Regions from separate parts of the Rhizobium sp. KNZ14-9A genome, predicted to be linked through region 1. Evidence: predicted binding sites of a transcription regulator. Region 1 holds the regulator's gene; each other region holds the start of a gene.
What was found. Region 1 encodes LexA, which represses DNA repair genes until DNA is damaged. Its sites were predicted from a motif close to TGTTCNNNNTGTGTTCNG; they were not measured.
Positions count from the first base shown of each region.

Region 2: the regulator LexA is predicted to act here: its motif matches at 2,952-2,969, upstream of ACR9ZQ_RS26190 (ImuA family protein).
Region 3: the regulator LexA is predicted to act here: its motif matches at 3,271-3,288, upstream of ACR9ZQ_RS24415 (2'-5' RNA ligase family protein).

Region 1 covers NZ_JBPGXB010000002.1:2,021,701-2,028,199, reverse strand. Annotated here, with positions in the region: gene ACR9ZQ_RS16535 (ComEC/Rec2 family competence protein) at 1-2,318, shown strand, start outside; gene lexA (transcriptional repressor LexA) at 2,299-3,024, opposite strand; gene ACR9ZQ_RS16525 (VOC family protein) at 3,220-4,107, shown strand; gene kdsA (3-deoxy-8-phosphooctulonate synthase) at 4,104-4,952, shown strand; gene ACR9ZQ_RS16515 (methyl-accepting chemotaxis protein) at 4,966-6,499, opposite strand, start outside.
Region 2 covers NZ_JBPGXB010000002.1:3,909,309-3,915,807, reverse strand. Annotated here, with positions in the region: gene ACR9ZQ_RS26200 (error-prone DNA polymerase) at 1-531, opposite strand, end outside; gene ACR9ZQ_RS26195 (Y-family DNA polymerase) at 528-1,976, opposite strand; gene ACR9ZQ_RS26190 (ImuA family protein) at 1,987-2,931, opposite strand; gene ACR9ZQ_RS26185 (metallopeptidase family protein) at 3,094-3,531, shown strand; gene ACR9ZQ_RS26180 (DUF1737 domain-containing protein) at 3,534-3,740, opposite strand; gene ACR9ZQ_RS26175 (HpcH/HpaI aldolase/citrate lyase family protein) at 3,740-4,645, opposite strand; gene ACR9ZQ_RS26170 (hypothetical protein) at 4,759-4,989, shown strand; gene ACR9ZQ_RS26165 (VOC family protein) at 5,099-5,518, shown strand; gene leuD (3-isopropylmalate dehydratase small subunit) at 5,654-6,262, shown strand; gene ACR9ZQ_RS26155 (pyridoxal-phosphate dependent enzyme) at 6,325-6,499, opposite strand, start outside.
Region 3 covers NZ_JBPGXB010000002.1:3,545,500-3,551,998, forward strand. Annotated here, with positions in the region: gene ACR9ZQ_RS24395 (NADPH-dependent F420 reductase) at 1-6, opposite strand, end outside; gene ACR9ZQ_RS24400 (SDR family NAD(P)-dependent oxidoreductase) at 180-914, opposite strand; gene ACR9ZQ_RS24405 (LysR family transcriptional regulator) at 1,205-2,101, shown strand; gene ACR9ZQ_RS24410 (AAA family ATPase) at 2,466-3,185, shown strand; gene ACR9ZQ_RS24415 (2'-5' RNA ligase family protein) at 3,361-3,969, shown strand; gene ACR9ZQ_RS24420 (M14 family metallopeptidase) at 4,040-5,101, shown strand; gene ACR9ZQ_RS24425 (TIGR03364 family FAD-dependent oxidoreductase) at 5,206-6,336, shown strand; gene phnX (phosphonoacetaldehyde hydrolase) at 6,333-6,499, shown strand, end outside.

The DNA.
Region 1 (6,499 bases):
TTGCGATCCCATTTCGATGGCGATTGGTGACTGTTGCGAACCGATACGTCGGGTCGTCGATGCGTATGGCCACCGAAGAGGCCGGCCACGGTCGCCTCATCCTCTTCTCTCCGGTCTTCCTTGGTGCAGGTGCCGCGACTTGGTTTCTGGCGGCCTCGGACTTTCCGGCCGTGTCGCTCGGTCTCTGCCTGCTTGCTCTCCTTATTGCCGTTGCACCCTGCGGTTATGCCCGGACGAAACTGCGGGCGACGCTGCTTGCTCTACTTCTTTTTGCCGGTGGAATGCTCTCCGCGCAGATCGAAACATGGCGGGCAAAGACCCTGATCCTCAATTCAGCCGTAACGACGACGGTGACCGGCCGGATCGAACGCCGAGAAGGCGATGGCCAAGGGCGCTGGCGTTATATTCTTGACGTCACCGGCACGGATGCTCCTGAGATCAAGCGTCCGCCCGAACGCATCTCCGTGCTGGTCCGCGGGGCCACCCAGCCGTTCGAACTTGGCGACGTCATCGAGGGCAGGGCGCGTCTCACGCCTCCGGCGGGACCGGCGCTCCCCCACCTCAATGATTTTGCCTTCAGTGCCTATTTTAACGGCATTGGTGCCAACGGCTTCTTCTACGGAGCACCGAAGAGGGTTGCGGAACAGCCGGAGCGAGCGAGTTTGGTCGGTGAGGCCATTCTGGAGTCGCTTTACCGCCTGAGAAGCGGCATTGGCGATCGGATCCGCTCCACGCTACCCGGCGACACCGGCGCCTTTGCAGCCTCCCTTGTCACCGACGAGAGACGGGCGATCTCGGATGAAACGACGGAGGCGCTGCGGCAATCCGGCCTTGCGCATATCATCGCGATCTCCGGCCTCAACATGGCGCTTTCCGGTGGCATCTTCTTTGTCGGGCTGCGCGTCATTCTCAGTCTTTTTCCCGGCATTGCCCAGGCGTGGCCAACCAAGAAGATCGCGGCGGCCGGTGCGCTTGCTGCGGTGACGGCCTACTATTTGATCTCGGGTTTTGCCGTCTCCGCCGAACGTGCCTTCATCATGATGGCGATTATGCTGGTTGCCGTCTTCTTCGACCGGCCGTCGATCAGCCTCAGAAACGTGGCGCTATCCGCTCTCATGATCCTCGCGGTCTCGCCATCGGAAGTGCTCGGACCAAGCTTCCAGATGTCGTTCGCCGCAACACTTGCCCTGGTCGCAGGATACGACCTTTGGAAAGGGCGGCCGATGCGGGAGAATGCCTTTGCCAAGCTGCCGATCATGAAGCCCTTCTTCATGGTTGGTGGCTTCTTCGGTGGCGTTTTCCTGACGTCGCTGATCGGTGGTTTCTCGACGGCGCTGTTTTCGATCGAGCATTTCCACCGGCTGACTGCCTATGGCCTGCCGGCAAATCTCGCGGCCATGCCGGTCATCACCTTCATCGTCATGCCGGCCGGGATGCTGGCAATGCTGCTGATGCCGTTTGGTCTAGACGGCTGGCTATGGCCGGTGGCAGGCTTCGGGCTTGATCTGGTGATCACCATCGCAAAGGCAGTAGCGGGGTGGGGCGGCAACATAGATGTAGGCCGCTTGCCCGGCTGGTATTTCCCGACCGCCGTTTTCGGATTTCTGCTGCTGACCCTGCTCAGAACCCGGCTGCGGCACATGGGAACGGCAATTGTCGCGGTCTCGACGCTCGCTGTTGTTCTTCTTCCATCGGAGGCGATGCCCGATATCGCTATCTCCGAAGATGGCGGCCTGGTCGCTATAGTCGATGGAGAGGCGATGGCTTCGAACCGTGAAAAGCCGCCCGCCTTCATCTTCGAACAATGGCAGAGGGCCCTTGCCGTCGAAGAGCATCAGAAGCCAGTTATGCTTCAAGCTGCCAAGGCGCCCACTGCGCCTGATGGTCAAAGACTGCAACTGTCACCCGACCAACAGAATGAAGCCAGAGAGGCAATGAGACAGGCAGTCGCCATTAGCCCGCCGTCACGCTTCTCCTGCCTGAAGGGCGCCTGGTGCACCACTTTGCTCGTCAATGGAAAGAAACTGACCGTCATCGACAATGCTGCCTATCTTGGGCCAGCTTGCGATACGGCTGATATTGTTGTGACCCCTGTCCGATTGCGCGTCGACCGCTGTCGCTCCGGCGCGCTGCTCTTTACCGGCGAGACGCTGCGCAAGACAGGTTCTGTCGAACTTCGATTCACCGATAAGGGAATTGAGGTCGCAACCGCATTCGACACATTAGGACGACCCTGGATGCGCCACCGCGCCTATGATTGGCGCAGTAACACATTCGCAGACGCCAATCTGTCACCGGTCAGTGATAGCGGCGAATGAGGCCGACGAGCTTGCCCTGGACCTTGACGCGATCCGGCGGGAAAATGCGGGTCTCATAAGCGGGGTTTGCTGCCTCGAGCGCAATCGATGCGCCCTTGCGGCGGAAACGCTTGAGCGTTGCTTCCTCGTCATCGACGAGCGCGACGACGATATCACCCGGATTGGCCGTGCTGCCATTGCGGATGATGACCGTGTCGCCATCGAAGATACCGGCTTCGATCATCGAGTCGCCGCGAACTTCCAGCGCATAATGTTCACCGGAGCCAAGCATATCGGCGGGAACGGTGATGTCATGCGTATTGTTCTGGATTGCCGAGATCGGAACACCGGCGGCGATGCGGCCCATGACGGGAACGGAGACCGCATTGCCGTTATCGGCAGCGGGTGCGGGCTTCGCCGAGGCAGGAGGCGCCACAGGCTGGGGCTTGCCGAGGCTGCCCTCGATGACGCTCGGTGAAAAGCCGCGCCGAGGCTGCAGGCTCGGGCTGTAGGCTTCCGGCAGTTTGATGACTTCGAGCGCGCGCGCCCGGTTCGGAAGCCGGCGAATGAAGCCGCGTTCTTCGAGCGCCGTGATCAGCCGGTGAATACCGGATTTCGAGGCCAGATCCAGTGCGTCCTTCATCTCGTCGAAAGACGGTGGAACGCCTGACTCCTTCATCCTTTCATGAATGAAAAGAAGGAGTTCCTGTTGTTTGCGCGTGAGCATGGCGTCTCCCCAGTCTTGAAACAAATCCAGAACGGACACTATATGTTCCATATGTGTTCCGCAAGTAGCTAAATTTTCGTAAAACTTCTGTTCAATCTGTCGAGAATTTGATTTTTATCGCCCTTATGCCTGTCTGGCCTTGTTTCACGAGGCTTGCTGAAGCACATCTCCTTGTCACTGCTGGGAGAAGAACCGATGAGCCAAGACACGCTTCCGATCGATCATCTCGTTTTGCCGGTTACCGATATCGACCTAGCCCGCGAAAGGCTGGGCAAGCTGGGCTTTACCGTCGCGCCCGATGCCCGCCATCCCTTCGGCACGGAGAATGCCTGCGTTTTCTTTGCCGACAAAACCTATCTTGAGCCGCTCGGTGTCGCGAGCGTCGAGGAGAGCGAGGAGACGGCACGTGAGGGCAATGTATTCACGGCCCGCAATCAGGCTTTCCGCTTCCGCTGCGGCAGCGAGGGACTGTCCGCCATCGCCTTCGCCACCGCGGATGCAAAGCATGAACATGCTCGATTCGTGAAGGGCAGCATCTGCGCTGGTTCTGTGCTGCAGTTCGAACGCCCTGTGAGAATGCCGGATGGCACGGAGAGCATCGCCGGCTTCCGGCTTGCCTTCGCTGCCGACCTCCGGGCGCCGGATTTCTTTCTCTTCGCCGTCGAGCGCATCAATCCGCTTCCAACCGATCGCAAGGTGCTGGAGACCCACGCCAACGGCGTGACGGGCATTGCCGAGATCGCGCTCGCAGCCCCCGAGCCGACAGCCTTCGGCGAGTTCGTTGGCTCGGCGGCAAAAGCCGCTTCTGCTGGCGATACGAGTTTCGGGCTGGAGGTGCTTACCGGAAGCGCAAAGATCAGCCTGATGACCCCGGAGGGGCTGGAGGCCTATTTCGATCTGGCGACGCCGAATATCGATCGCGGCCTGCGCGGTCGGGCGATCCTCTTTGCCGTCGGCGATCTGGCCGTGACAGAAGCGCATTTGGCTGCTAACGGGATGACCTACACACGCAAGGGCAACCGTATTCTGGTGAAGCCCGCGCCCGGCCAGGGCGTGCTCTTCGCTTTCGAGGAAACATCATGAGCTCTACTACGAACTCCGTTGTGACGGTCGGCGAAGGCGCCGGCAAGGTCACCTTCTCCAATGCTGCACGTCTGTCGCTGATTGCTGGCGCTTGCGAAATGGAAAGTCGCGACCATGCGTTCATGGTTGCCGGCACGTTGAAGGAACTGTGCACCAAGCTCGGCATCGGGCTCGTCTATAAGACCTCGTTCGACAAGGCGAACCGCTCTTCCCTGTCGAGCAAACGCGGTGTCGGCCTTGAGAAGGGGCTTGAGGTTTTTGCCGATCTCAAGAAGGAACTCGGCATTCCGGTTCTGACCGACATCCACACTGAAGAACAGTGCGCCGAAGTGGGCAAGGTTGTCGACATCCTGCAGATACCGGCCTTCCTGTCTCGTCAGACGGATCTCCTGGTGGCTGCGGCAAAGACCGGCCGCGTTATCAACGTTAAGAAGGGCCAGTTCCTGGCGCCCTGGGACATGAAGAACGTGCTCGGTAAGCTCAATCAGAGCGGCAATCCGAACATCTTGCTGTGCGAGCGCGGCGCTTCCTTTGGTTACAATACGCTGGTCTCCGACATGCGTTCCCTGCCGATCATGGCAGCAACCGGCGCCCCCGTTATTTTCGACGCCACGCATTCAGTCCAGCAGCCCGGCGGGCAGGGGGAAACCTCCGGCGGAGAGCGGCAGTTCGTGGAGACGCTGGCGCGCGCTGCCGTGGCCGTCGGCGTTGCCGGGGTCTTTATCGAAACCCATCAGGATCCGGATAACGCGCCCTGCGACGGGCCGAACATGGTCTATCTCAAGGACATGCCGCGGCTTCTCGAGAAGCTTCTCGCCTTCGACGCGATCGCCAAGGCCGCCTGAACGACAGGCAGCATCAGGCTGCCGCGCGGGACGGGCGCCTTTCCTCCAGTGCGAAGCGGGAGAGCATGCGCCCGAGATGGGACGCCTCGTTGCCGAGTTCCTGGCAGGCGGCGTTTGTCTCCTCGGCCATCGCGGCATTCTGCTGTGTCACCTGATCCATACGGTTGACGGCAGCGTTGACCTCGACGAGCGCGACCGACTGTTCTGAAGACGAGCGCACGATCGCTTCGATCAGCGCCGTCACCTGCAGCACCTGGCGGTCGATATCGCCGAGTGCCTCGCCGGTGCGGTTGACAAGTGCCACGCCCGCGGAGACCTGCCGCGACGACGTCTCGACGAGAAGCTTGATCTCCTTGGCGAGATTGGCGGAGCGGCCGGCGAGCTCGCGGACTTCCTGGGCGACGACGGCAAAGCCTTTCCCTGCGTCTCCGGCGCGTGCTGCCTCGACGCCCGCGTTGAGCGCCAAAAGATTGGTCTGAAAGGCGATCTCATCGATGGCGTTGATAATATCGCCGATCCTGACCGCTGATTCCTCGATCTTCTCCATGGCGGTCACCGCTTCGCAAACAATCTCGGCGGAACGTGCCGCACTCTCCTTCGTTGCCGACATCATCGCATTGGCTTCCTGGGCTCGCTCCGATGAGGTCTTCACCGTGACTGTGATCTGATCCAGTGCCGAAGCCGCCTGTTCGAGCGAGGCGGCCTGGTTCTCGGTGCGCTGTGCCAGATCATTGGTGCTGAGCGCGATTTCGCGCGAACTGTCGCCGACCGTATTCGTGGCGGCATAAATGTCCTTCATGGCATCGGAAAGAATGATGATGCTGGTATTGAAGGTCTCGCGAAGTTTCTCATAAGTGTTGGCGAACTGCTCGTTGAGACGCACGGTCAGGTCGCCGCGCGAAAGCCGCTCCAGGCCGGCACTCAGGCTTTCGATGACGCGCTGGCGTGTGGCATTCTCCACGCTCTTCGATGCGTCGAGTTCGGCATTGCGGCGCATCTGTGCCTGCCGTTCCTCGTCCTGGTGCGCGCGGATGGCGTTCCGTTCTTCTGCCGATTCGCGAAAGACCGTGACTGCGCGCGCCATTTCTCCGATTTCGTCGGATCGTCTGACATAGGGAACTTCGCGGGAATAGTCGCCGCTCGCGAGGACCGCCATGTAGTCGCGCATCGCCGATAGCGGCACGATCGCGCGCCTGCGGAACATGTAGAGCCCGGCAACGATGAGCACGAAGGAAAGCGCGGCGGCAGATAGCGTAGCGGTGGAGAGCAGTTCCGTCTGTTCGGCAGCCTGCTTTTCGGCATCCGCCTGGAAGGCGTTCGCCATCGCCACGAGTTCGTTCACGGCCTTTTCGTGAACGTGAAAATTCGTCGCAAGCTTGAGGAGCGCCGGTTCGACGGCGGCCTTGTCGCCCTTGAGTATTGCAGGCACCGCCTCCTCATCCATGACTTGCCAGAAGGCGTCGCCCCTGACGAGAACGTCATCGAGAAGTTTGCGCTTGAGATCGGCGCTGAGCGGCGTTTCTGACCAATATTTGCGGCGGTCTTCA
Region 2 (6,499 bases), 1.9 Mb from region 1:
AAACCGTTCCAGATACTCTTCAAGTGCCGACTGGCGGGCAGGATCATTCACGGCGGCCCGATCGGGGATAAGGGCGAGCATCATCTCGTCACCCCATTCCATAAGCTCCGCTTCCGTCAGGATGCAGGTTCCCTTTACAGCTTCGTCCTTCAGATTGCCGGCGCTGAGAAGGCGGCAGAGATTTGCCCAGCCCCGCCGGTTTTGCGGATAGGCAAGGATATCAGGCGTTCCATCCGAAAAAACGAGACGGGCGCCCGGCTGAACCCGGACAGGGTCGAGAATGATCTCCATTTTTCCCTTCTTCTTCGCCTCGGCTAAAATCGCATCCCTGTTCCTGTATCTCTCTCTGAGCTGTTCTGCCTGCGCATGAGCCCGCACTACACCGGCAACCGAATTCCGGTCCGCAATGCCGAGACCGCCGAGCTTCAGCCAAGCGGCCTGCACGACCATCTCTTCAGGCTTCGAAGCACCTTCCAGGAACGAGAAATTCGTCTTCGCACCGATCTCGAAAAATGCGGGTTCGGGCCTCATGCAAAGACCCCCTGCATGAACCAGCGAGGATCGGGGTTCTCACCGTAGAGACCCCGGCGATAGATCCAGAAGCGATGTCCGGCCTCATCCTCGATCCGGAAATAGTCTCGCGCTTCGGCATCATCGCCATCGATCCACCATTCCATGGCAATCCGTTCAGGGCCTTCGCTCCTCGCCACCTGATGCTGCAGGCGACGCCAACGGAAAGTCTGCGGCGCACCATCAGGCACTTCGGCAAATGCGACCTCGACCGGCTCCGGCGTTGCAAAAAGCCGCAGCGGACGCTCCTCACGAAAAGGCAGCGCATTGCCCTGTTCCGCTTTCCGCCGGGCCGGAAGGCTCTCCATTGCCGGCACCGTGATCACGGCGCGCTCCGGCACATGGCTCTCGCGAAGCTGGAAGCTTTGCAGGCAGTCCGAACCAAGCCGGGCCGCGACACGGTCGACAAAACTCGAAAGCGAGATCTCCCCCTGCCGGTCGCCCTCGAAATCGCCCTGCGCCTCGTTGAACGGGTCATGCCGCAGCACGTTCAGGCGCAAGATCTCGAAACCATAGCCGGCATCGATACCGTCATAGATCACCTGCAACCGCTCGGAAAACAGCCCGGCAATGAGCTTCGGTTCACGAAGCGGCCGGGAGGCACCGACGGAAATGCGGAAAACCCTGCCGTCGACACGAAACAGCACCAGTTCGAACACCCGCCCACCGGCGCCGCGCGCTTCCAGGGACGGCTTTAGCGACACGGCGACCTGCCCGGTAACGGCGAGGATCTGCTCTTCCGTGCCGATCGGCTCGACCAGACGGCGTTCGGATGAGAGGCTGGCGACAGGAAGCCGAGGAGAGATGGGTTCTTCCTCACGGCCGAGCGCCTGATCAAGGCGCAGAAGCAGCGTTGGCCCGAAGCGGCGGGTCAGCGGCGCCCGCGGCGCATGAATGACATCGCCGACGTATTTGAGGCCAAGTTTCCTAAGAGCATCGACGGTCTGGCCCTCCAGCCGCAAGGCCGCGACAGGCAGCGGCATCAGCATGCGCTCCATCTCTTCATCCTCCACGACGCCGCCCTGCCCGAAACGGGAGACTGCCCAGGAAAGACCCGGCGATGAGGAGATCGCACCCCGCACATCGAGCCCCATATGGAAGAGCCGGGACAGAATATCCTTGAGAAGCGCCACCTCACCGCCGAAGAGATGGGCGCAGCCGGTAATATCGAGAAACAGCCCGTCCTTGCCGTCGAGCGCGACCATCGGCGTATAGCGGTCGCACCAGTCGGCGATCCCTTCCAGTAACCGTCGATCGGCTGCTGGATCTTCCTCCAGGACATCAAGCGCCGGAAACATGGCGCGCGCTTCGGCAACGCCCTGCTCTTTCCGCAAGCCCAGCTTTTCGGCGAATTCGTCCAGCGCCGTCAGCCGCATGGCATTGTTGAGCTTGCCGGAACAGACGATCGGCGGCTTCTCAGGACGCCCTTTCGAGCGCCAGGACAGCCCCCATCGCTTGCGGGCGATGCGGTCCGTTGCCAGATGCGGAAAACTGAGCGCCAGAATGCGCTGACTGTTCGCCTGGAGGACGAGCGAAGCTTGGTTCGTCGACAGGGAAAAATTCGCGTTCATGAGGGTTCCACTCCAGAAGAAAGGAGAGCGGGGCCGGATTGCGGCTCTTCTCCAGCGTGAGACGGAAAATCGGATTGCCGATACTGACGGAAAGTTTTGATCCGTCCGGCAGCGGCCGCAGGCCCGACGGCGCCGGTTCGACATGCAGGCGGAAGGCGGCACTGCTTGCCTCCTCCTCTCCCGCTTGACGGACAAGAAAGAGTGGGCGGTGGACGGCGCGCGCCCTGAGGCTGAGTCTGCGACTTTCGGTCAGGCCGAAATGCAGGGGATTGCCGCGCACTTCGAAGACGACAGCCGAGAAGGCAGCACTTTCGATGGCCGCTTCCGCCAGCCAGAGCGCATCCTCCAGCTTGCGCGGCGCGGCATGGAAAAACCTTTCCGGCTTCAGCCCGAAATCCTTCAGCCCCGGAGCATAAGGACGACCCGCCTCCAGTGTGCCGACGGCATCACTGATCCAGAGCAGCGGCAGCAACCTGCCGGTATCCTCCTCCTGCTTCTGCAGTCGCGCCACAATGGCCATCGCCAGACCGCTTGCCGCCCCTGCATCACCGGAGCTCGCCGCGCGGAATTCGGTAATCGCATCGAGCTGAAGGCCGCCTTCCAAGGCGTCATCGAACGGTTCCACACCGAAAGGCAGGCGTGGCAGAATACACTCCTGCCGCCTCTCGTGTCCTTCCGCCAGAGCCTCCCGTTCCGCCGCGGCAAGCGCCGGCGCGGGTTTTCCCTCCAGTCGGGCAATGGTTTCGCGGAGCGCAAAAAGCCGCTCGCGCGCCAGGGCGGTCTGCGCCATGGCGTTCTCCCCACTCGTCTTGTTCCTGTTATGTTCTTATAGATTCCAGAGCTCTAATGAAGAGTCAATGATCATTTCATAAGAATTTATTCCTGCCTTTGATTCCGCACTCGAAAATCGGCGATAAAGGTTCTATATGGGCCGGCAAAGGAAGGAATACTTATGGCCCGCATAGACCAGAGCGATGATTGGCGGGACCGCCATGCGCCGACGATCAGCACCTTCGAGTCGCTGGCAATGGAGGCCTACAGTCATCTGCCGGACGAATTTCGTAAGCTGACGACCAATCTGACCATCGAAATCGAAGACTTCCCCGACGACGAAGTTTTTGAAGATATGGCGCTGGAAACGCCCTTTGACCTGCTGGGCCTTTTCGAGGGCCGCGGCATTTCGGAGCGCTTTACCGTGGAAACCGGCGAGATGCCGAACCGCATCCGCCTCTATCGCCGTCCGATCCTCGATTACTGGGCCGAAAACGACGAAACGCTGGGCGACATCATCACCCATGTGCTGATCCATGAGATCGGCCACCACTTCGGCCTCAGCGACGATGACATGGAACGCATCGAGGCAAGCGCCGAAGAGGCGGCAGAGCGTTAAGCTTACTGCTCGGACAGCTTCATGTCCGGGTGATAATCCTTGCCCTCGACCTCCTTGACGACGGCCTGGCCGCACTGCATCTGGCCGGTCGCAGCATTGAAGCCATAGGTGGGCGAGCCGGACAGCGACCAGCCCTTGTTCAGCGCCGCTGTTACCTTGTGGCAAAAGGAGGCGTCGTCGAGACCGGTCAGGAAGCGGTAGAGTTTCATCAGGCGGGCTTTCTTGCAGAAATCAGGCGAGCTTTATGGACCAGAGCTTCGGCCAGGACAAGATGCAGCCGCTCGATCATCCGCCCGTTCGCATTGATGACATTGAGCCCCTCGGTCGCCGGATCGGCGAAGGCGGCGATGATGGCCTCCGCCTCCGCAATCTCCTCCGCGTCAGGTCCGAAATGCGTGTTAGCGGCTGCAATCTGTGCCGGGTGGATCAGCATCTTGCCGGTAAAACCCATGGCGCGGCCCTGACCGCATTCGACATTGAAGCCTTCGCCATCCCGGAAATCGTTGAAGACGCTGTCAAGCGCATCGAGCCCATAGGCCTTGACCGCCAGAACGACCTGCATCAGCCAGGGCACGAGATAGGTCCGCCCCGACTGCGGCAAGACGCCCGTTTCCTTGCGCAGGTCGTTGAGGCCGACGACGAGGCAATCGAGCCGCGAGCCCGGCGTGCGGCCGGATTCGGCGATCGCTGCAGCATTCAGCACGCCACGCGGCGTCTCGATCATCGCCCAGATGCGCAACTCCTCCGGCGCATAGGCCTCGGCAAGCAGATCGCTGACAGCCATTACATCCTGTGGCTCATCCACCTTTGGAAGCAGAACGGCATCGGGCGAAAGCGCCTTGATCAGTTCCAAATCCGCCAGCCCGAATCCGGATGACAAAGAATTGATACGGATGATCCTTTCCTTGCCCTCAAGCAGCGGCCCGGCAAAAAAGGCCTTCAGATTGTCGCGCGCTTCCGCCTTCTTCTCGGGCGCGACGGAATCCTCCAGATCGAGAATAACCGCATCGCAATCAAGGGAATGGGTCTTTTCAAGCGCACGCGCATTGATGGCGGGTACGCTCAACACCGAGCGGCGCAGACGCAGGGAACGAAGAGGTGGTGTTCGGCTCATGGACCATTAGTGCCAAGCTTCGCAAAGCCCGGCAAGACAACAAAAAGCCATGCTTGGCTTGCAGAGAGGAAAAAGAAGGACCACATTCCTTTCCGTAGAAAGGTTTCAAACCAATGCAGAACATTCGCTCCATCTTCTTCATGCTTGCCGGCGCCACCGTTTTCGTGGCCATGCTGCTTCTCACCTTCTCGGTCACGCTCGCCGTTGGCGGCATCCTGACCGTGCTCATGGTCGGCCGCGCCCTTTCGATGAAGATGAAGCCCGCTCCCGTCCGCGCCCGCGCCGATGGTAAGCGCGAGATGCGCATCTGGAACGACGGCCGCGGCACGATCATCGATCTCTGATCATTTTCTCTGAAAATTCTGACCGACATTGTCGGCTCACGTTCCCATGCTACGTCCTTGAAGCAGCCAGGCATTCAGCCGGCACTTTAAAAACGAATGGAGGACGAGCATGGATGCGACGGAGAGCAACCAGACCAAGATGCCGCCGGTCAAGAACGGCCTGCTTCCCTATCTGACGGTCGACGGCGCGGTAAAGGCTGCGGAATTCTACAAGAAAGCTTTCGGCGCTGAAGAAGCCTATCTCGTGCCGGTCGACGAAAGCGGCCGGACGATGCACGTGCATCTCTATATCAATGGCAGCTCGCTCATGCTGTCGGATGCCTATCCGGAATATGGCCATGCCTTCAAAGGCCATGAGGGCTTCGCCATCCAGCTGGTGATCGACGATATCGATTTCTGGTGGAACCGCGCAGTGGCTGCCGGCGCCGAAGTCGTCATGCCGGTCGAACTGATGTTCTGGGGTGATCGCTACGGCCAGCTTCGTGATCCGTTCGGCGTGCTCTGGGGCCTGAATGCACCGTCCAAGTAAAGGGACACGCGTAATCGGCAGGCCACGCGAAACACCACGTGGCCTCCGTCAACGAAAGATTCTTCTTCATTTCGGCGGGAAACTGGAATAGATGCAAAATCAGAAAGTACGTTTTGCTGAAATGGAGCATAGGTCATGGATAAATTCGTGAAGCTCACGGGCGTTGCAGCCCCTCTGCCGGTCGTCAACATCGACACCGACATGATCATTCCGAAGGACTATCTGAAGACCATCAAGCGCACCGGCCTTGGTAAGGGCCTTTTCGCCGAAGCCCGCTACAACGAAGACGGCTCCGAAAACCCCGATTTCGTGCTGAACAAGCCGGCTTACCGCGAGGCAAAGATTCTGGTTGCCGGTGACAATTTCGGCTGCGGCTCCTCGCGCGAACACGCTCCATGGGCGCTGCTCGATTTCGGCATCCGCTGCGTGATCTCGACCAGCTTCGCCGACATCTTCTATAACAACTGCTTCAAGAACGGCATCCTGCCGATCCAGGTCAGCCACGAAGACCTCGACAAGCTGATGGACGACGCCGAGCGCGGCTCCAACGCCATTCTGACGGTCGACCTTGAAAACCTCGAAATCACCGGTCCGGACGGCGGCTCGATCAAGTTCGATCTCGACGAGTTCAAGCGCCACTGCCTGCTGAACGGCCTCGATGATATCGGCCTGACCATGGAAAAGGGCAAGGCGATCGACGAGTTCGAAAAGAAGAACGCCGCTTCGCACCCCTGGGCTGCCTGAGCCTCACTAAATTGCTTTGAGATCGAGCCGGGCTTTCGCCCGGCTTTTTCTTTGTCCGGATCTCAGAGAAACTTCTCTTTCCAGAGATCAAGCTTTTCGAGCGACACACCGATGCCGCCGCAGACTTCGATGAGCGGATTGTCGAAGCGAGACAGCAGATCGGCATGCACATCGGCAACGGCAAGTGCGGCACCACAGGCCGGTTCGACCAGGATGCGCTGCGCATCGGCAAATTTC
Region 3 (6,499 bases), 1.5 Mb from region 1:
GCTCATAATGTTTCTCCGATCTGTGTTGACATCGATTCCCCGGCCCTCAACGGCACTGGGTTATCCGTTTGGCTGCATGGCGACCTTCGCGTAGGCGTCCCGCGGTGAACGACTTCGTGCGGCCGGCCCGGCCGTTCAGCGCCGAAGTCGTTCCACAATTCCCGCGATCCGGCGCGATTTCAGATGGCCGAGAAGCCGCCGTCGACAGACAACTCCACCCCATTCACGAAGCTTGAATCGTCTGAAGCAAGAAACAGCGCGACCGCCGCAATTTCCTCAGGACGACCCATTTTTCCCCGCGGGATCAGCGATTCGAACATCTGCTTCGCCTCCTCGGTGAGGACTTGGTCCTGCATCGGTGTGGCGATCGGCCCCGGATGCAGCACGTTCACCCGGATATTCCTACCCTTCAGCTCGTTGAGCCACCCGCGTGCGAATGCGTGCAACGCCGCCTTGCTCGCCGCATACACGCTGTAACCAGGAAAACCTTTCACCGAAGCAACTGATCCGGTCATGAAGATCGATCCGCCATCGTTGAACAGCGGCAACGCCTTTTGCACCGTGAACAGCGTGCCGCGCGTATTCAGGCCGAAGGTCGCATCGAAATGCTGCTCGGTAATCTCGCCCAGTGGGACGGCTTCGCCCGTGCCGGCGCTAGCATACAGGACGTCGATCCTGCCCTTTTCCCGCTTGACCGTGTCGAACAGACGGTCGAGGTCGTCGAGATTGGACGCATCGCCGCGCACGCCGGTCACGTTCCGGCCGATCAGATTGACGGCCTCGTCCAGCGACTCCTGTCTCCGGCCTGTGATGAAAACATAGGCGCCTTCTTCAACGAACCGCTTGGCGCTCGCCAGCGCCATGCCGCTCGATCCACCCGTGATGACTGCAACCTTACCCTCAAGCTTTCCCATGACTTTTCCTTTCAGACTCCGTATTTGGTCCTTCGGGGAGAACCCCGAGACCCTCGAAATGGGTCTGCGGGCGTCGGGCGTTGAGTGCGGAAGCGCGCATATCGGTGGTGCGAAATCGATCCGGCTGGATGACTGACGCCAGCCCGCATATCGGTGTCCGCCGTTCGGAATTGCGCCGCGCTTGTCGGCATGGGCTATGACGACCGCCCGTGCTACTCACATACGAGATGCTGTTCGACGTATTGGACACGGGCTTTGGAAGGCGCACCCCAGCGGTGCTGGATTGCACCATGATCGACTGGGATGACGTTCGCTACTTTCTTGCCGTCGCGCGCGGAGGCTCGGTGCGGGCCGCCGCCGGGCGCCTTGGGGTGAACCACTCGACCGTGCTGCGGCGCGTCGCCCAACTGGAGGAACGGCTCGGGGCCCAGATGTTCGAAAAGCTGCCTTCGGGCTACCGCCTGACGGCTGCAGGGGAGGAGGTCCTAGAGCTCGCTGACCAGATGGAGGCGTCGTCGCACCAGCTGGAGACGCGCGTCTTTGGCCGCGACCAGAGCGTGCGTGGGCTTCTGCGGGTAACACTGGCACCGCCCCTCGCGACACACCTGCTCATGCCGGACTTCTCCGATTTCGCGCGTCTGTATCCGGACATCGAGATGGAAATCTTGTCGTCCGGCGAGCTGGTAAATCTGACCAACCGAGAAGCCGACGCCGCGATCCGCGTCGTCTACGACCGCAAAACTCTGCCGCTCAATCTCCATGGCCTGAAGGGACCGGATATATTCGGCGGTATTTATATGTCCCGCGATCTGCTAGCCGCGTGGCGTGCGGGCGCGCCTGATCCCATCCGGTGGATCGTCATAAGTGTTCATGGAATTCCGGATTGGGCCAGCGAGGGTGAGGTTCGCACCACGGGGGTTCCGTTCAGGACCACTGACGGCGAGGCGCAGATCGTTGCTGTACGGCAAGGGCTCGGGATTACGACCCTGCCGTGCTTCGTCGGAGATGCCGACCCGCTACTGGTGAGAGTGCCGGGTACCGACCTGCACATGTACGGAACGCTCTTCCTTCTCACACAGGGGGAGACACGCAAGACGAAGCGCGTGCGGCTCTTCACGGAGTTCGTATCCCGCAGGCTTGCCACGTACGCTTCGCTTCTCGCCGGGCTGTCCCTATCGCGCGACTGACGCGCGGCGGGTCGCCGGCGACGCTTGAAGCGGCGTCGTTCAATCCGCGAATGTTACGCCGTATCGCAACCGACGCGAGGGCCAGACTACCGACGGCGACGGACTTCACCATCGCTGACGGTCTTTTTTGCCGGGCTGGAGATGCCACTTTTGCGGAGAACTCCGAGGCGCGGCTGCCCTATCGCCCGCTCCTCACTGATTGCACCCAGAAAAAATCAACCTCAGACAGCATGGCCAAACAGCGCCACGCAAGGTTGCTGTTTGACCTTTTCATCTCATCACTGTGAAAGTCGCTGTTCCTTAAAGCCCGAGACGCGTCTCTCCCAGGGATGACTGCCGCCAACTCATCAACCCGAGGTAATCGATGCCAATCATTACATTTGCCAATACGAAAGGAGGGGCCGGCAAGACGACGGTCGCTCTTGTTCTTGCCACAGAACTGGCTCGCCGTGGCCATCGCGTTTCCGTTCTGGATGCCGATCCCCAGCAGTGGGCCAGCCGCTGGCACCGTCTGACCGGTGACGCAGCCGAATTCGCCGTCATCTCCGGTGTCAGCGAAGATACGATCGAACAGCAGATCAAGGACCTCAAGAAGCGCGGCGGTTATATCGTTATCGACTTGCCAGCCGGTCTGAGCCCGCTGATGGCGAAGGCCATCGGCTTTTCCGATCATGTAATGGTTCCGGTGCAGGGCTGCGCCATGGACGCCGTCGGCGGCGCGCAGGTGCTTGAGATCATGAAGCAGCTTGCTGCCCAGCATGATATCCGCATCCCGCATTCGGTCGTGCTGACGCGCATCAGTTCGATCATCACCACGCGTGCATTGCTGGCGGTCAAAGGTCTGCTCGCAAAGCAGCATGTCAATGTCATCGACACGGCGCTGATCGAGCGCGCCGCCTATCGCGACATGTTCGTTTCAGGCGGCAGCCTCTATACCATGGATCCTGCCCGTGTCAGCAATCTCGACAAGGCGCAAGACAATGCCCGCTTGTTGGCAGACGATGTTCTTCGTCTCGCACCGCCGAAAGCAGCCCGCGCCAAGTCTTCCAAAAAGGCGGCTGAGGTCCTTAAGAACGCCGCGTAACGCATTCCTCAGCGCTTGATTGACGCCAGCAAACGGCTGCCGCAAAGGTAGCCGTTTCTGTTTTGAATATCCTCACAAAGCTCTTTGTTCATGTTTTGTTCTTGACTGAAATGCCAATCTCGGTATGCTCCTCCTTGTCGAAACAAGGAGGCGGGCGATGTAGTCCGTAGTTCAAATGCCTCATTTTCCACTCGATCCGAATAGCGCAGGCCCCCAGAAGAAATCCAATCTTGGCGGGGAATTTCACGACAGGATTTTCTTCGCGCTTCGCCCAACCATCGAAGCTGCATCCGAGGCGCTGGACATCGCGCAAGTGTATCGCAATAGACATGCTCTGACCGGACCCTCGCGGCCGAACGCAGTGCTTCATGTCACGCTGAACGGCATCGGCGCCTACCGTCGGCTCCCGGATGATATCGTGTTCGGCGCTGAACAAGTTGCCGCGGCAGTGCGTGCCCAGCCGTTCGAAATTGTGCTCGACGAAGCCATGAGCTTCAAGCATCCCGGCCAGCCGCAAGCCTTCGTCATCTGCGGCAGGCAAGAAAACGAAGGCCTGCTGGATCTTCGCAACCAAATTCAAGAAGGTCTCTACGAGGCTGGACTACCCTATAATGTCGGCGGACATCTGACGCCGCACATGACAATGCTCTATGATCGCAAGACTGTTCTGCCTGAAAAGCTTGACCGACCCGTACGCTGGACAGTCCAGGAGTTCCTGTTGATCCACAGCATCTACGGGAAGAGCGAGCATCACGTCATCAACCGCTGGCCTCTGCTCGGCTGAGCTGCGCTTGCACCGCGGGTGGGGATTCGCATAAAACTCCCCACTCAATATGTACATGCGGAGCAAGACAGTGGACCTTTCAGAGATCATCATCCCGGGCGATACGCCCGGCATCGAATGGCGGTTGCCCGTCATGCGTTTCAAGGGAAGCGATCCGGCGGCGCCCAAGGTCTATATCCAGGCCGCATTGCATTCCAATGAACTGCCGGGAACCGCGCTTGCGCATTTTCTCTGCCTTCAACTCAGGCAAGCCGAAAACGAAGGACGGATCGCCGGCGATATCACGCTCGTGCCGCAGGCAAATCCGATCGGGGCGGCGCAATCGCATTTCGGCGAGCTGCAGGGCCGGTTCGATTTGGGATCGCGGACCAATTTCAATCGGGACTTCCCGCTGATCTCGGTTCGCGACCGGGAGGAGTTGCTTGACGGTCTTGATTATTATCCGGCTACGGATCGATTGAAGCGAGAGCTGATTCATATGGCGCTCGGAGCCGATCTGGTGCTCGATCTGCATTGCGATGATGAATCGCTGCAATATGCCTATATCGACGAAGCCTTCTGGCCGGAAGCAGCGGACCTTGCCAATGCGCTCGACATGGAAGCGGTGCTGCTTTCGGATGGCGAAAGCTCCGCCTTCGAGGAAGCCGTCGGTTTTGCCTGGAAATATGAGGTGCCGGGCGAGCGCAAGGCCAAGCTTCCGGGCAAGCTTTCGGTGACGGTGGAACTGCGCGGTCGCCGCGAAGTCTATCCCGATATGGCCGAGAAAGATGCCGAAGGCCTGCTGCAGTTCCTGATCGGGCGCGGTGTTGTCAACGGCGGGGCAGCCGGAGACAAGACCTTCTCCGGACCAGCCGTGCCGCTCGACAATGTCGAGATCGTGCGTGCGCCGCAGGGCGGTACCGTGCTCTTCCACCGCAATATCGGCGAGCGTGTCTCGGAAGGAGAGCTTCTGGCGACGATCGTCACCCGGCCCGGTTTTGCCGAGGGCGATATCGACATCCGGGCGCCGCAGGACGGGCTATTTCTTACCCGCACTTCCGACCGGCTGGTGCGCCGGCGCGGTGACCTGATGAAGATTGCCGCCGACAAGCCGAGCAAGGCAACGCGAAAGGCCGGCACGCTGGAAGACTGAACCAGCGTTCTTTTCCACACGCGGATGTAAGGCTCCGGGCAACTGTCACACAGGCTTCAAGAAAATCCGCCAAGCCGTTGCAGACATGTTGCGAAGGAGCTTTCATGCCGCATTACGACATTGCGATCGTCGGCGCGGGAATTGTCGGGCTGGCGCATGCGCTGGCGGCGGCAAAGCGCGGCAAACGGGTCGTCGTTGTTGACCGCGACGCACAGGCAAATGGCGCCTCGGTGCGCAATTTCGGCTTTGTGACGGTGACCGGCCAGCAGGCCGGCGACTGCTGGGACAAGGCACGCCGGGCACGCGATATCTGGGCCGATATTGTCGATGACGCAGGCGTCGACGTCCTGCAGCGCGGGCTGCTCCTTGCCGCAAGGCTCGACGAATCCGAAGCCGTGATCGACGCCTTCCTGCGCACAGAGATGGGCGAAGGCTGCGAAAGACTGACGATCGAGGAGGCACGGCGGCTTGTGCCGGCACTGCGACCGGAAGCGGGGCGCTTCACACTCTATAGCCCCCATGAACTGCGGGTCGAATCCCGCACGGCCGTTCCACTGCTCGCCCGCTATCTCGAAATCAAATATGGCATCGAGTTCCGCCGCTCGACAGCAGTGAGCGCCGTCGAGCCGCCGCGGATCGAGACGTCAACCGGCCTGATCGAGGCGGAGACGGTGGTTGTTTGCCCCGGCGACGATTTCAAGAGCCTGTTTGCGGATCGGATCGCTGCATATAACGTCACACGCTGCAAGCTGCAGATGATGCGTGTCGTGCCGGCGCAACGGGTCTCGCTCAGCACCGCCGTCATGTCCGATCTCGGGCTCGGGCGTTATCTCGGTTATGCCGAGTTGCCTGAAGCGACTGCCCTGAAGGCGCGGCTTGACCGGGAGTTCAAGCCGGAGCGGGAAAACGGCATCCACCTGATCGTCACCCAATCGGAAGACGGATCGCTGATCGTCGGAGACAGCCACCATTACTCCGAAACGCCCGATCCCTTCGGCCTTGAGCGCATCGACCGGCTGACCCTCGACGAGATGGACGCCGTGCTCAACCTGCCGGGCCGCTTCATCGCCGAACGCTGGGTCGGCACCTATGCCTCCTCCCCGGACCGCTGGCGGTTCACCGACAAGCCTTCCGATGCGCTGCGTATCGTCGTGGTGACGGCAGGCTGCGGTGCCTCGACCGCCTTCGGCATCGGCGAAGAAACCATCGAGGATCTTTACGGGAGCGCAGCATGACGCAATTCAAGGCAGTGGTCTTCGACTGGGCCGGCACAGTCATCGATTTCGGCTCCTTCGCACCGATGGGTGCCTTTGTAGACACCTTCGGCAAGTTCGGCGTCGAGGTGACGATCGCCGACGCACGCAAGCCGATGGGGCTCCCGAAGCGTGCGCATATCGC